2 regions of the Neptuniibacter sp. QD37_11 genome follow, and region 1 is predicted to be linked to the other one. Evidence: predicted binding sites of a transcription regulator. Region 1 holds the regulator's gene; the other holds the start of a gene.
The links. The regulator PhoB, encoded in region 1, activates phosphate uptake and scavenging genes when phosphate is short. The targets are predictions, from matches to a motif close to TGTCATANNNNTGTCANA.
Positions count from the first base shown of each region.

Region 2: a site for PhoB is predicted at 3,219-3,236, ahead of phbB (acetoacetyl-CoA reductase). Genes of this name have one in related genera too.

Region 1 covers NZ_CP180552.1:3,523,620-3,531,908, forward strand. Annotated here, with positions in the region: gene nirB (nitrite reductase large subunit NirB) at 1-1,142, shown strand, start outside; gene nirD (nitrite reductase small subunit NirD) at 1,166-1,513, shown strand; gene ubiA (4-hydroxybenzoate octaprenyltransferase) at 1,691-2,590, shown strand; gene phoB (phosphate regulon transcriptional regulator PhoB) at 2,715-3,410, shown strand; gene phoR (phosphate regulon sensor histidine kinase PhoR) at 3,431-4,750, shown strand; gene cysZ (sulfate transporter CysZ) at 4,807-5,580, opposite strand; gene ACMXYT_RS16680 (hypothetical protein) at 5,590-5,814, opposite strand; gene ACMXYT_RS16685 (NADP-dependent oxidoreductase) at 6,023-6,961, shown strand; gene ACMXYT_RS16690 (hypothetical protein) at 7,002-7,505, opposite strand; gene ACMXYT_RS16695 (hypothetical protein) at 7,546-8,289, opposite strand, start outside.
Region 2 covers NZ_CP180552.1:816,124-824,412, forward strand. Annotated here, with positions in the region: gene ACMXYT_RS03600 (Fe(3+) ABC transporter substrate-binding protein) at 1-43, shown strand, start outside; gene ACMXYT_RS03605 (ABC transporter permease) at 153-1,802, shown strand; gene ACMXYT_RS03610 (ABC transporter ATP-binding protein) at 1,806-2,918, shown strand; gene phbB (acetoacetyl-CoA reductase) at 3,430-4,179, shown strand; gene ACMXYT_RS03620 (DUF349 domain-containing protein) at 4,241-7,075, opposite strand; gene ACMXYT_RS03625 (YchJ family protein) at 7,366-7,791, opposite strand; gene sbcB (exodeoxyribonuclease I) at 7,917-8,289, shown strand, end outside.

The sequences.
Region 1 (8,289 bases):
AAGCCGCTTCGGGTTGTGGTGGCTGTGCAGCGATGCTGAAGAGCGTTGTTGATTGCGAATTAGAAAAACGCGGTGTTGAAGTAAATACCGACCTTTGTGAGCACTTTGCATACACCCGTGAAGAGCTTTATCACATCATTCGTGTTGAAGGCATCCGCTCTTTCTCTGAACTACTAGAAAAACACGGTAAAGGCCTAGGTTGTGAGATCTGTAAGCCTACTGCTGGTTCAATTTTGGCGTCTTGCTGGAATGAGCACATCATGGAAGAGCCATTGGTATCTCTACAAGATACTAACGATACCTTTATGGCGAACATGCAGAAGAACGGTACTTACTCCATCGTTCCTCGTGTTGCCGGCGGTGAGATCACACCAGACAAACTGATCGTGTTAGGTCAGGTTGCGAAGAAATATAACCTTTACACCAAAATCACCGGTGGTCAGCGTGTCGACCTATTCGGCGCTCAGCTACACGAACTACCGTTGATCTGGAAAGAACTCGTCGATGCTGGTTTCGAAACAGGTCACGCCTACGGTAAGTCCCTACGTACTGTGAAATCTTGTGTAGGTAGCACCTGGTGCCGCTACGGTGTCAATGACAGTGCTGGCATGGCGATCAAACTTGAGAACCGCTACAAAGGCTTGCGCTCACCTCACAAAATCAAATTTGCTGTATCAGGCTGTACCCGTGAATGTGCGGAAGCGCAGAGTAAAGATATCGGTGTAATTGCGACGGAAAACGGTTGGAACCTCTATGTTTGCGGTAACGGTGGTATGAAACCTCGTCACGCCGATCTATTTGCGACCGACCTAGATGACGAAACACTGGTTCGCTACATCGACCGTGTCCTAATGTTCTACGTGAAAACAGCGGACCGTCTACAGCGTACGTCGGTTTGGATGGATAACTTAGAAGGTGGTCTAGATTACCTTCGCGAAGTGGTAATCGATGACAAACTAGAGATTGCCGCAGAACTCGAATCACAAATGAGCCATGTAGTAGAGACCTATCAGTGTGAGTGGAAGTCGACACTAGAAGACGAAGAGAAACTAAAACGTTTCCGTACTTTCGTGAACACTGAAGAGCAGGCTGATCCGCAGATCGTTCATATCATGGAACGTGATCAGATCCGTCCAGCATAACTAGCGATTAGGAGATATTTATTATGACGACTGTTGATAGCAACGCTGAATGGATCGATCTGTGCAGCAAAAACGACCTTATCCCTCATTCTGGCGTCGCCGCTATGCATGAGGGCCAACAGATCGCACTGTTCTATATCCCAGAGTATGAAAACGAGATCTTTGCCGTAGGTAACAACGACCCGTTTAGCGGTTCTAACGTGCTATCTCGCGGTTTGATCGGCGATCTGCAAGGCGAGCCGATGGTGGCATCGCCTTTATACAAACAACACTTTTCACTTAGCTCAGGTGCCTGCATCGAAGAACCCGATGTCAGCGTACCAGTGTGGCCTGCTCGCTTTGTCGATGATCAGGTTCAAATCATGCTGTAATAACCGGTAGCTATAGATACAAGATGGAACGGTTGCACAGGGAAGTCAGTTTTTCCTCTCTACAGAGGAGAAAACTAGGGGGTAACCGCTCTCATCGCGAGTTAAGATTAACTCAGCGTTTCCAGCGACCAGCTGGAGAGGTAGAATGGCCGAAACCTTGTTAAGCAGAGCTTGATCATGGCTTCACCGAGCACCTCAACACCGATTTCGACCAAAGAAAAACTGATTGGTTACAGTCGCCTTATGCGCGTAGACAAGCCAATTGGGATCTATCTACTGCTTTGGCCAGCCTACTGGGCACTTTGGATTGCAGCCGAAGGTGTTCCAAGCTATGACATCCTTATTATCTTTACCCTTGGGGTTTTCCTAACCCGCTCGGCTGGTTGTGTCATCAATGACTTTGCTGACCGTAAAATTGATGGTCATGTAAAACGTACCGCACAGCGCCCTATTCCAGCAGGTATAGTGACCGCCAAAGAAGCCTTAGTGCTGTTTGCCGGATTGATGCTGATCGCGTTTATTGCCGTACTCTTTACCAATCTCACCACTATCCTGTTATCCGGTGGCGGCCTCTTACTCGCAGCTTGCTATCCGTTTATGAAGCGCTACACCCATCTACCGCAGGTGGTGCTAGGCGCTGCATTTGCGTGGGCGGTCCCTATGGCCTTTACCGCCGTAACTGAAACCGTTCCAGCTTATGCATGGCTTATCTACATAGCAACTCTGCTATGGACTGTAGCCTACGACACCATGTATGCCATGGTGGATCGCGATGATGACCTTAAGATCGGGGTCAAATCGACCGCTATTCTATTTGGCGATGCCGATAAAGTGATTATTGGTGTGCTTCAGGCCTCTACCCTACTGACATTTGTACTACTGGGAATGAAGTTACAACTGGGCTGGATCTACTATGTTGGCCTTGCTGTGGCAGGCGTTTTATTTGTCTATCAGCAACTATTGATTAGAGATCGCGAGCGCGATGCCTGCTTTAAGGCTTTCTTGAATAATCATTACGTTGGCCTTGCGATTTTTATTGGCCTTGCAGGCCATTATGCGGCCTTAGATTTACTGTAAAACGCCCCAAAATCAGCTACTTTTTAACTGTTTATGGTGAATTGTTACCGTTTGTCATATTTGTGTAACACTATTGTCTTCTAATATTGGCGTCGATAAATTGAGTTGAAAAGGGCAATTACGCATGTCTCTATCCAAACGCGTCCTGATTGTTGATGATGAGGCGCCAATTCGCGAAATGATCGCTGTTGCGCTAGAAATGGCTGGCTACGACTGCTTCGAAGCAAGCAATGCCACAGAAGCACACGGCCTGATCGTGGATGACAAGCCAGATATGGTTTTGTTGGACTGGATGATGCCAGGCATGAGCGGAATCGAATTTGCGCGCCGTCTGCGCAAAGATGAAACCACTGCCGATATCCCAATTATTATGCTCACGGCTAAAGCCGATGAAGATAATAAAATTAAAGGTCTAGAAACCGGTGTAGACGATTACATCACTAAGCCCTTTTCACCACGCGAACTTGTAGCCCGTCTCAAGACTGTACTGCGCCGTACAACGCCTAAAGGTATTGAAGAGCCAGTCACAGTGGACGGTCTAACCCTAGATCCTATTTCGCACCGCGTAACCTCTGATCAGTCACCAATCGAACTGGGCCCGACTGAATTTCGCCTACTGCAATTCTTTATGACACACCAAGATCGTGCCTACTCTCGTGGCCAACTACTGGACATGGTTTGGGGTGGTAACGTCTACGTTGAAGAACGTACTGTTGATGTTCATATCCGTCGTTTACGAAAAGCACTTGGCGAGCGTCATGACTATCTGGTACAAACTGTCAGAGGAACGGGTTACCGCTTCTCTGCCGATGTAGCCTGATTAGTTAGCAAGGAAAAGCCATGCACAAAAACCGCCACTCGATGTTTACCAGCTTATTGCTGGTGAGTGGATGCTCCTTTGCTTTGGGGCTATTAATTGGTTACCCAAGTTGGGCATTAGCATTAAGCCTATTTGTATGGGCCATCTTTCAGGCACGCCAATTCAATCGTTTGATGCAGTGGTTCCAATCCGAAGTGGAAGAGGAACCACCAGAGTGCACAGGCCATTGGGGTGAGCTTTTTGATGAGCTTTCACGCCTGCAGCGTGGTCGTCAAAAGCGCGAAGATCGCTTAAAAAGCATTATCTCGCGCTTTCAGGACTCTACTTCCGCCCTCTCCGATGCCATTATCATCATCGATAGACACCACAACTTAGAGTGGTGGAATGAGTCTGCTAACCATCTATTAGGGCTTAATCAGGAATCGGACCGCGGTATGCCGGTCATGAACCTTCTGCGTGATCCGCGTTTTGTTCGCTATTACAAACGCGGTCAATACAACGACTCGATTACTCTACCGTCACCGGCACACAGTGATATTCAGATTCAATTCCATATTACACGCTTTGGTGATGAAGACCGTCTGTTAGTCGCACGTGATGTCTCTCGTCTGATGCGTTTGGAACAAACACGACAAGACTTCGTTGCTAACGCTTCTCACGAGCTGCGTACACCGCTTACGGTGATCAGGGGGTACTTGGAGACCTTCTTGGACCAAGCTCTTCCAAAACCGTTGCTGCGCGGTCTGAGTTCTATGCAAAACCAAGCGCGCCGAATGGAAAACTTGGTTTCAGACCTATTGCTGCTTTCTCGCTTAGAAGCCAGTAATCAAGCATCGGACGAACACCCGATCCAGATCCGCAGTGTCCTGACTCATATTGTCGAAGATGCGGAGCAACTGGCGAAAACACTAGATAAAGATCATAAGATCACGCTCGATATCGACAACGCTTTTGACCTTAACGGCCAAGAGATTGAGCTACACAGTGCCTTTTCCAATCTAGTATTTAACGCCGTGCGTTACACCCCGGCGAACGGCAAGATTGAAGTTCGTTGGTGGACCGACGAACAAGGCGGCCACTTCTCGGTGACAGACACAGGTCCGGGTATTGAGGCGATGCACTTGCCACGTCTAACCGAGCGTTTCTATCGTGTGGATGAGAGTCGTTCTTCTGCCAGTGGCGGCACCGGCCTTGGCTTAGCCATTGTGAAGCACGTGCTGGCGCGTCACGGTGGCCAGCTAACGATTAAGAGTAAGCTAGGGAAAGGCAGCACCTTTGCCTGCCATTTCCCAACAGAGATGATCGCACCGTCTCATGTGGAAGATGAACACTCCGCTTAAACTTATTTTGAAGAGATAAAACAAAACGGCCTGCTCAAAGCAGGCCGTTTTTTTATTTACGATTCCAGACGTTTTTGGTCCAGATCGATCTCACTTGTTGAGTGGGCCTCGACCCAGTAGATGGTTGCACCAACTACCGCAGCAGGCATAAGGATCAAGTTCAATAATGGCACCAACATGCCAAGTTGAATCAAGCCACCAAAACCGATTGACGTTAGGCGATCAGATTTCAACATCAGCTTCATATTCTTGAAGCTAACTTTGTTGTTATCCATCGGATAGTCGCAGTACTGAATCGCCATCATCCAAGCGCCGAACAAGATCCACAAGAAAGGCGAGATCAGGTTAATCACCGGAATAAACGACAACACCAACAGAAACAAAACACGCGGCAGGTAATAGGCAAGCTTAGAAAGCTCGCGGCCAATCGCTCTTGGGATCAGCGCTATCACCTCTTTCCAACCATCGTCAGTGACGACATCACCGCGTAGACGCTTCTCCACCTTCTCAGATAGGAAGCCATTAAACGGCGCAGCAATGATATTGGCGACTATAGAGAAGCCGTAATAAACAAAGACAATTACTAACAAGGCCATCACTGGCCATAAAACGTAGTGCAGGAACTGCAACCACTCCCAATCAGGTAGAAACGTTGTAATTAAGCTATCGACCCAAGCGCCAAAGTTACTAAACAATAACCAAATCGCGGTTACAAACAGCACAATATTGGTTAGTAGTGGGACAAGTACAAAGGGACGAATCTCCGGGTCTGGCAACATCTGCAAGCCCCGTAAAACATAGCTTCCACCTCTTACTGGATTTCCTTTCATAATTACCTTTTAGTAAGTTAAAAATACAATTAATTTAATCGCAACAGCACCTATCATCATCATAAGACCGACGCGGTTTACGTTAAATTCCCGCTTTGTCATATCCATGGTAGGTTTCCAAAATTCCACCAGCGACTTAAAGTCTTTGGTGCGTCCAGCGTACATCGCTAGAGAAACCAAAAATACTAGCAAACCACCCCAAAATAAAAATTGCTCTAATATTGCCAGATACATCACATTCGCCTTTACTTATTGCCAGTAGAAAGTAACCCGTTTTATGCTTACGGCTCATTGATCAGATGACCTTTGAACCGAAAAAGGTTCCCTAGCGTACCAAAAAACAATGTAGTCGGCTGCACTGCCTTGGTTGAGCAACTTATTTTTCCACCAGACCATAGCGCAGATTAACGACGCTAGTATTACGCAGCTGCTGGAGTAGTAAATGAAAGCGATACAAATTTCACAGTTTGGTTCCAACGACGTCTTAAAATATACCGAACTGGATAAACCTGAACTGAATTCAGGTGAAGTCCTCGTCAAAAACAAAGCCACAGGCGTAAACCCGATCGATTGGAAAACCTGTTCGGGTGGTGGCGCAGCACCATTTATTGGCGAGCTACCTTTTGTTCCAGGTTGGGAGTTTGCAGGCACGATTGAAGCCGTTGCCGATGATGTCACTGAATTTAGTGTCGGTGATGAAGTATTCGGTTTAATCCGCTTCCCTGAAGCGGCTGGCTGCTTTGCTGAGTATATTGCAGCTCCAGCAGATCAGATTAGCCTTCGTCCTGAAGGCCTTCCAGTTGAAGCGGCTGCAGGCCTAGGCTTAGCAGGTCTAACCGCATGGCAGGCATTGTTTGATAAAGGCCACCTACAGGCATCCCAGCAAGTGGTGATTCTGGCAGGTGCTGGCGGTGTCGGTCACTTAGCGATTCAACTAGCGAAATGGATGGGCGCGCGCGTTGCAACGACTGCATCGGCTAAAAACCATGAGTTCTTGAAATCACTCGGCGCGGACCTAGTGATCGATTACCACAACGACAAAATCACCGATCATATCGATAATGTCGATCTGGTTATTGACGGTATGGGCGGCGAGATCGGTATCGAAGCGCTTAACTGCGTGAAGCCTGGCGGTACGCTAGTGACCCTACCCTCAGTGACCAAAGATGAGGTTATCGCGGCCGGCAAAGCGATGAAGGTGAAAGTGGAGCCTATCCGTGTAGAAGCGAATAGCGAACAGCTAGATCGCTTAGCAGGCCTTTATGCCGACCGTAAGCTGCAGCTACAACTAGCAGATACTTATCCGATTGAAAACGTCGGCGATGCTTTTGATGCCAGCAGATCTGGCAGAACTCAGGGTAAGCTAGTTCTTACTATCTGAAGACACCTGACAGTGGTGCAATAGGTTTCACTATTGCACCCTATGAAGGTTTTATCCCAAGCTTATCAGCTAATGCAAACTGAAGATGCGAGTTAACGCCTTGCTTATCGCTTAAATTACTATTGGCAAGGGCAAGGCCTGAGAAGTTTATTTCCTCCACATGATGGGGTTTGAAACCAAATTTCACATCAACAAAAAAGCGATCACTTTCAATATTACAGAACGGGATGAAGCTAACATGAGGCTCAGTTTCACTAAATACATTTGTAACCAAAGCAATGATCAATTTATCTAACACGCCCTTATTAGCGCACCTTGTAATAGTGCTTGGGGTCATTCTTAGATTGTCACGATATGGGTGGCGGGAACTTGATTTAAGCTCAATAAAATAATCCACATTATCAACTGTAATTATTAAATCACATCCATATTCAGCTATTTTATGCTTATCCCATTCTTCTATTTCTTTGTTAGAAAACTCTTCACTAAGAAATTGCTTTAGGATTTCCATACCTTTTCGCTCTATTTCTTTGTTCCCTTTCATTCCACAACCTCTTAATCAATAACCCCTAATACCTCAACCCTTAAAAGCTCAAGCCTTGATAAACATACATCGCAGTGACTTTATCCATACTGGTGGTAATCTTTTCTGCAGATCTCACCACTAAGGCCAAACGACCTTTATCAGACGCGGAATCTGATAGTCCCTTAAAGCGCTTGAAGTCCCGTTGGATTTTGCTCAATTCGGCTTTGATCTGATCGTTATTAAGTGGGTCGCCTTCTAGCTCCGATCGGTTCTGTTCAAACAGCTGTAGAGAGCTGATAAAGGCTTCGCTGTACTCATCTTGGAAACCCCAAGCACGAAGCGCATAGTGGCTAGTTACACGTTGCGCCAACATACGGACAAAACCCGCTGTGCTGATTACTTTACCGAAGCGACTGTCGTTATTTTCAACGATCTCCATTGTGACCGCGCTCCACTGTTGCAGCAGCAGTTCAGTTGCTTGTCGTACTTCGGTTGCCTTCTCACGTGTTGGCTTTGCAAGGTAGAGCGGCTTAACCACTTCCCATTGATCAACTGCACGCTTTAAAGCTTGTTTCTCTGCATCCGTTTTGGCGTAATCCAAAATCAGTTTTTGAGTTTCTTCATAATCGTCGATCGATTCAGCTAACTCTTGCTCTGCCTTGCGGCCACGCACGGACAAACCAATAAGCATATAGTCCTTCAGCATCTGCTGAGTCAGCATACTCTGGTGAGAAGCTGTATTTATGGCATGCTCAATCGAGGTTATCTCAGCAGCACTGTGACCGCTGAGAAAGAGAAAACT
Region 2 (8,289 bases), 870 kb from region 1:
CCGTAGCGCAGTTGAATTAATGGATCGCGCAGGTTGGAAGTGATCTATTTTACTATCAAGTAATTGTTTATTAAGTGATAGAATAGCTTGACCTAAGCGCCTGTAGAGAAGTCTTACAGGCGTTTTCTGTTTTTTCAGAGCCTTTAAAAAGAATGCCTGCAGTTAAATTCAAACAGTTTGGACAAAATTGGCTTGCGACAAGTTCTTTCGTCGTGACCTTTCTGTTGTTAATGCCAATTGCTGTGATCGTTGGATTTGTTTTTAACGGCTCTGCAGATGTTTTCTCTCACCTATACAACACGGTCTTAGCTGATTACGTCAGTAATTCATTACTACTCATGCTCGGTGTGGGGTTTGGTGTTCTTCTTTTAGGTATCCCAACCGCTTGGCTCACAAGCGTATGCGAATTCCCTGGGCGTAAATTGTTTGCGTGGGCTTTACTACTGCCTTTAGCGGTCCCTGCTTATATCATTGCTTACACTTATACAGGCTTATTGGATTATGCTGGTCCAGTGCAAACTCTAATCAGAGATATCACTGGACTTGGTTACGGCGAGTATTGGTTTTTCGAAGTTCGCTCTTTAGGCGGAGCGATAGTGATGTTGGCTTTAGTGTTGTATCCGTATGTCTATCTTTTAAGCCGAGCAGCCTTTCTCGAGCAATCCTCCAGCACTTTAGAAGTCAGCAGAACACTCGGCTATAACCAGTGGCAGGGGTTGTTTAAATTAGCCTTACCTTTAGCGCGCCCTGCAATCATTGCGGGGTTAACTTTGGCGTTGATGGAGACATTGGCTGATTACGGCACCGTACAGTATTTTGGTGTTAGTACCTTTACTACAGGTATTTTCCGTACCTTTTATGGTTTTGGTGACTCCGCTGCTGCTGCACAGTTGGCAGCTTTTCTACTCGGATTTGTAGCACTCTTAGTGTTGGTTGAAAAATATTCTCGCCGTAAAGCGCGGTACCACTCTTCAGCAGAATATAAAGCGAAGGCAAAGTTAATCGAGCTGAAAGGTGGAAAGGCATTTTTTGCTTTTGTTGTATGTTTATTTCCAGTTCTATTTGGTTTTCTGATTCCGGCAGTCTTGCTTGGATATTGGAGTTTTACACAGGCAGATTTATCGGATGGCGATTTTGTCGAGTTAGCTTGGAACTCTTTCTATTTAGCATTTTTAGCTGCCTTGATTGCTGTAGGCTTTGCGCTATTGCTAGCTTATGCTGGTCGCTTAACGCCAAGTAAAGGTGTGCGTTTCTCTATTGCGACCGCAGGTATGGGCTATGCTCTACCAGGAACGATTATCGCTATAGGGGTTATCATCCCATTTGCGTGGATGGATCACCAACTAATCGCGGCTGCCAAGAATTGGTTCGATATTGATTTAGGGTTGGTCCTCTCGGGGACGATTGTCGCGCTATTATTTGCTTATACTGTTCGCTTCTTAGCCGTCTCACTGGGCGCGATTCAGAGTGGCTTAGGAAAGATAAAACCGAGTCTAGATGGCGCTGCGCGCACTTTAGGCTGTACGCCTTTACAAGTATTGAAACAAGTACATGTGCCTTTGATGCGTAGTTCTGTATTAACTGCGCTTCTCATTGTTTTTGTCGATGTTTTAAAAGAGCTACCAGCGACTCTTATATTGAGGCCCTTCAACTTCAACACGCTAGCCGTTAGAGCGTTTGAGTTAGCGTCAGATGAAAGGTTGATAGATGCAGCGCCAGCGTCACTTCTCATAGTGGCAGTAGGTCTATTACCGGTGATTTTACTAAGCCGCTCAATATCTAAAGGGCGTGCAGGAAACTAAGTTATGAGCCAAGCAAAACACCTTTTAATTGATGATGTGACCTTAGCCTATAGTGATGTTGAGGTTGTGCATAATGTTTCATTGGGATTAGAAAAGGGTGAAATTGGTTGTCTCTTGGGACCGAGTGGCTGTGGTAAATCTACACTGCTAAGATCGATTGCAGGTTTTGAGCCGGTTAAATCTGGCGAGATTTCCATGTTGGGGCAGCAGTTATCCACTTCGCAATTTTGCATGCCTACAGAGCAGCGCAATATAGGTATGGTTTTCCAAGATATTGCATTGTTCCCGCATTTGAGTATCGCGGATAATATTGCGTTTGGAATCAAAAATTGGAGCAAAGCTGATAAGAATACCCGTATTTCAGAGCTGCTTGAGCTTGTCGGCTTACCTGGTGTAGAGGAACGTTATCCTCATTCCTTATCGGGTGGTCAGCAACAACGAATCGCGCTTGCACGTGCGATGGCGCCAAAGCCAGACTTGCTATTGTTAGATGAGCCGTTTTCTGGCTTAGATGCTAACCTACGTGAAACACTAGTGCCTGAGATCCGAGATATCCTCAAGAAAGAAGAGATGAGTGCTATTTTGGTAACTCATGATCAGATGGAAGCCTTTGCAATGGCGGATAAAATAGCCGTAATGCAACAAGGTGTTATTCAACAGTGGGGCACGGCTTTTAATATCTATCACGAACCAAAAACTCGCTTTGTAGCTGACTTTATCGGTTTGGGCGAATTTCTTAAGGCACGTATCAACGATGCTTATTCGGTTGAGACATCATTAGGCGTTTTAGTCGGGGACGAAAAGTTAGTCTATGCGCCAGGGACTGAAGTTGAGTTGTTAATTCGACCAGATGATATTCAGCATCAAGAAAACAGTGATATAACGGGGCTCATCGTCAGCAAATGGTTTAGAGGCTCGCACTACCTTTACCAAGTTCAATTGGATAATGGCGAAATCGTACCTTGTATCACCGCGTGTCATCATGACCATGATGTAGGTGAGCGTATCGGGTTAAAAATTGAATTTGATCACCTTGTTGTCCTTCCGATTTGCGATCCTGAATCAGGAATTTGCGAGATACAAGAGTCAGATGTTGTACCGGCTGCGGGCGCTTGAATACGCGTTTACCCTTAAACTTTCTGTTTAGGTCGTTCTAAATCGTTAAAACTGTTAGCTGCTTCACTATGCTAATAGTTGTTGCGATGCGGTAAAGCATAGATAGTTTAATGGCTTTTCTTACCTATAAATAAAATCTTGTTTAAAATATAACCTGTCTTTTTAACCTGCTGAAAAGTAAGGTTTTATTTTGGTTTTCTGATTCCTGGTGTTTGTTGTTCTATACATCCCTCTTGTCTTTATAGATTCAATCGCAAATATAATTGTTGCGTTGCGTCAGCTTCCTTAGATGTGCTGGTTTGTCACTTTTATTTAATAGTATTGGATTATCCTTATTACTCTTCAACCAAAGTCATATTATTATCGTTGAAGAGATCGGATTATGATCGATATATAACCAACTTATGAAATACCTTATTCAAAGCCTCAAGCTGGTGGGTATTCTTAACTTGGAAATGATGGACCATAAATAATTACTACAAAGCACAAATGCGTAAAAAGGGGATGTAACATGGGTCAGAAAATTGCCCTAGTAACAGGTGGAACAGGTGGCTTAGGTACGTCGATTTGCCGTGAATTGGTTGATGGTGGTTTCAGAGTAGTTGCTGGTTATAACAGCGGTGGAGATCATTCAAAAGCTCAAGCTTGGCAAGAAGAGCAAAAAGCAGCAGGTTATGAAATCGACGTGGCTTACGGCGATGTAACGGACGCTGAGTCTTGTGCACAATGTATCGCTACAGTAGAAGAGCTGACTGGCGGCTCAATTGATATTCTTATCAACAATGCTGGTATCACTCGCGATGGCCAGTTTAAAAAGATGAGCTGGGAGCAGTGGGATGAGGTATTAACAGCAAACCTTGATTCTATGTTCCATATGACCCGTTTAGTTATCAACGGCATGATTGATAGCGGTTGGGGCCGTATCATCAATATCTCTTCCGTAAACGCTCAGAAAGGTCAGTTTGGTCAGTGTAACTACTCTGCAGCAAAAGCAGGTATTCATGGTTTCACTAAAGCCTTGGCTCAAGAGGTTGCACGTAAAGGTGTGACGGTAAATACGGTTTCGCCTGGTTATATTAAAACTGCAATGGTGGCGAAGATCGCTCAAGAGATTCAAGATCAGATTTGCGCTGGTATCCCTGTGGGTCGTTTTGGTACGCCTGAAGAGATTGGTCACATGTGTAATTTCTTGTGTGGCGAGCATTCTGGTTATATCACGGGTGCGGATATGTCGGTGAATGGCGGCTTGCACATGTCATAAAACTGAATAGCTTATATATAAAAAAACCGCTTTTTAGCGGTTTTTTTTGTTACTAAGCTTTTTACAGTAATTGCTGCAATCTTTCTTCAAAGCGTTCATTGAACTCTTCGAAATGAGCGGCAAAAGGTATGCCTAGCCATTCTTGTTCGAGCTGTTTGATCTCACTGAGATTAAAGCCCTGCTTTTGTTCAGCTAATGCCTGCTGTAAACGCTCCATCTGATATTCCATGCGCAGTGCTTGGTCTTCCGGTGGTGAAGGCTGAGAAGTTGCGATCTCCAAGCGAATGCACAGATGACGCAAACGTTGCTCTTGGGTATTGATCATCTCATCCATTTGATCTGGATTAGAGATCAGAGATAGCAGAACAGCAAAGCGCTGATCAATATCTGATGTATCAGAAGGTGATGCAGGTTCGTGTTCCCAAGCTTCTCGTAGTGAGTCTAAGCAGTCGCTTGTCGTTTCATCCAAAATTGCATGTTCAAGCTGTTCACAAATCTCTGCTTTACGCTGAATCGTCAGATATGGCTCAGACTCAAATTGTTTTAACTCGTGCTTTTGGCGCTGCACATAGTTAATCGCTTTCTCGATACGCTCAGATAGCGTTTCGTCCTCTACCGGAAGATGCTGTTGCATTGAGCCAAGCAATTCTTGTAGATGGTTGAGGCTGGCACCGGTTTCAATCAGTTGTTCAAGTTCAGTGCACTGCTTTTCTAAAGCATTACTGTTTTGTGACGGAGAGCTGCCTTCTTTCGATGATGATTTATCAGCGAAATACATTTCAAAAATTTGACTGCAGTTCTCTCTGAACTGGTTCCAAAGCTTTCGTTCCTGATTACGTGGAGCAGGGCCAATTAGTTTCCAAGCCTTTTGCAGCTCTTTAACTTGCTCTGTTGCATCATGAAGATTTGTTGCTTGCAGAAGTTGCTCTGTTTCGGCAATTAAGCTTTGCTTTTCTTTGGCGTTCGCTTGTCGAATCTCTTTTAGCGGAGCATCCAGTTCTTTTAATAATTGATCAAACTGAACTTGTAGCTTTTTACCTGGAGCACGATCAACAGGAGAGTAATTGCGCCATTCTGTTTTCGCTTGATGGATCTGATGACTATAATCTTTCCAGCTTTCGACAGTCTCTTCTTGGGGCGCTTGTAAGTTTTTTAGCTCTTCTAAGATTTGCTGGCGTTTTTCTAAATTGCTCTTACGAATATCTCTCTGTTGAGCAAAGTGTTGGTCACAAGGCGCATACGCAGCGTCAGAGGCTTTTTTGAATCGCTTCCAAAGCTGTTGCGAATGAACAGAGTCGGTTGCATCAAGTAGTTTCCATTCTTTCTGGATTCTACGAACTTGGGTCGCTAAATCTTGTACTGCAAGGTTGGATTGGCTAAGCGCTTCCATCTCTTCACATAGGGATTCTTTTTTCGGTGCAACTGCATAAGCTTGCCAATCCCTAATCTCTTGGAGTTCGGCTCCAAGTGCTTTAATGCGCTGTTCAAGCTCTGGCGTTAGATTGCCATTTAAGCGTTTGCTTAGCTGTTCTGCTTTTTTAATTTGCTTATCTGCCGAGCGAATTTCGCCGGATGAGATCGCAGTTTTTAGTCCATCTAAGACATCGCTAAGCTCTTTTTGTAGCTGTAGCGCATGATTATTACCGGCGTCTAGGCGTAACTTCGCGTTAGCTAAGCCTTCTTCTAGCTGTACTAGTGAAGCAGGCTTCTCTTGTAATTTAGGCCAGCTAAATTTGTTTATCAGCTGTGTTGCTTCTTGCGCGGCTTTGTTTAATGGCTCTATATCAGATGAGCCATTCAATACAGCGCACAGAGCTATAATTTTTTCTTCAGCTTCAAGCAGATGAAAGTAAGAAACCAATAGGTTCTTTAATTGAGCGGTGATTTTATCGAAGCTAGCCTGCTCATCTTTGCTGCTGTATTGCTTAATAGCTGTCCAATCAGTACAAAGCGATTCCAATCGAGACTGGAAGGATTTTAACTGTTGATGATCTGCAGGTAGTGCGGTGCTTTGTTCTTTTAGAATACAAAGCTCAGAGTAAATAGCGTGGCTTTGCGCTTTTTGCTGCTCTAGCTGAGCTGCTTTCTCTTGTTTAGCTTGATGTTCTGCAACATGCTTCTGGATTGTTTCTGAACAACGTTCTAGGTTTTCTTGGAAAAGCTCTTGTTGTTCTTCATTCGTTGAAGCGCGAAGTTTTTCCCAGTCGGCTTCAATAGCCGTCATCTTCGCGGAATACAGCGGGAAGAATTCAGTTGTAGCGAGTTGTTGAATAGACGCTAACTGTTTCTGGATTGCTTCTTGTTGAACTTGTTCTAGCTTCTGTTGTTCACGAATGACTTGAAGCTTTTCCTTCGTGACTTTAACGACGCCTTTATCTTTATTGCGAGCTGCCTTTTGAAGTTGTTCCAGAATTTCTTCACTATTGATCTGTCCGGCAGCTAGGACGCGCAAACTAGCCCGTTGGCTTTTCTCTGCGATAAGAACAAGATCATGATCGTCAGTAACTTGAATGACGGCCTGCTCACGAAGCTGTTCGTCTTGGCTATTCAGTGCAATGTGAGTTAGAAGATCGCCATCACTAATGTAGGCTAGCGCGGAGCTTTTTTCTTCCTGAAGCGGCGTATCTTCTTGGCTCAGAAGAATCTGGCTAATTCGGTGTAGAGCTAATTGTTGGATATTGCTAGAACTGTCGTTCTGGCTGATCTGGACTAATAAATTAAGGTCGGAGAGCTTTTCAGTAGCACTTAAGCGTACTGTTTCATCCTCATCCTTCAGTGCTAGCTGCGATAGGATAGTTTGTGCATCGGCATCAGTTTCGCGAAGCTTTGCAATCGCTTTGATCCGCTTTTCGGGCTTGGCATGTTGCCAATTTGGCTTTAAAAATCTTGCTAGCATAGTGACCTGTACTTCTACGGCTACGCGTATATATGATGGAACGCGCTACCTTTAAGGGCCAACATTCTACCTGAGAATTAGGATTCTGACAGCGTTGACATTAAGATAATGTGCCAGCAAAGAGAGTTTTTTTGAGAGAGTGTGACAAAAGAAAAGGCAAACTCAGACTATTACAGAGTTAGGGTTTGTTGCTAAGCCCAAGAAATAGAAGGTCTTTGGGAAAGGGCACGGATAAAAAAAGCAAATTTTGCTTACCGAGCCCTTATTAAAGATGAAAAATTGTCTTCTTACTAGGTCCTAACCTCTACATCACCATCGACGTAGAACCAGAATCCATCATCTTTGCGGAAGTTCGATTTCTCATACAAAGTACCACTTTGATCATCCGTTTCGAAATTGGCTTCGAACTCAACCATTCCGGTTTCGTCAGATCGATTGCCTTGGTTTGTGTCCAAAATTGTTAGGCCTGTCCAGTTAGTGTATTTCACTTGGTCGGCTAAAATTTCGGCATCGTCTTCGCCGCGGTTTTCTGGCGCAGTGGTATTGATTAGATAATCGATAGCACCCAGCGCAAAGGCTGTGTAGCGGGATCGCATCAATGCTTCCGCCGTTGGTGCAGGTTTTTGCCCTTGTACGATAGGTTTGCAGCAGTAATCAAAAGGTTTGTTGGAACCACAGGGACAAACTTTGTTCATTACATCCTGATTATGAGACATGGGTGAACCCTTAACATTGAAATGTTAATCTGAAATACAGAGCGTTCTATTGGCTATTCTTTTAAAATATATAGCTAATAACCACATTATATCTATCAGATTTACCCTTTTGGCAAGGATAATTTATGGCTAATGCGCCTTTAACATTTTTTTGGCATGACTATGAAACATTTGGCGCAGATCCTAAACGCGATTGGCCGGTCCAGTTTGCCGGTATTCGTACCGATGATCAGCTAAACATCATCGAAGAGCCGGTGATGTTTTATTGCAAACCAAGTGAGGACCAACTCCCTCATCCAGAAGCGTGTTTGATTACAGGGATTACACCGCAAAAAGCGATAGAAGAGGGTGTGTGTGAAGCGGATTTCTTTGCACAGATTCATGAGCAACTTGCTCGCCCTGGCACTTGTGGTGTGGGCTACAACAGCATTCGATTTGATGATGAGGTAACCCGATACGGTTTGTATCGTAACTTCTTTGATCCCTATTCCCGAGAGT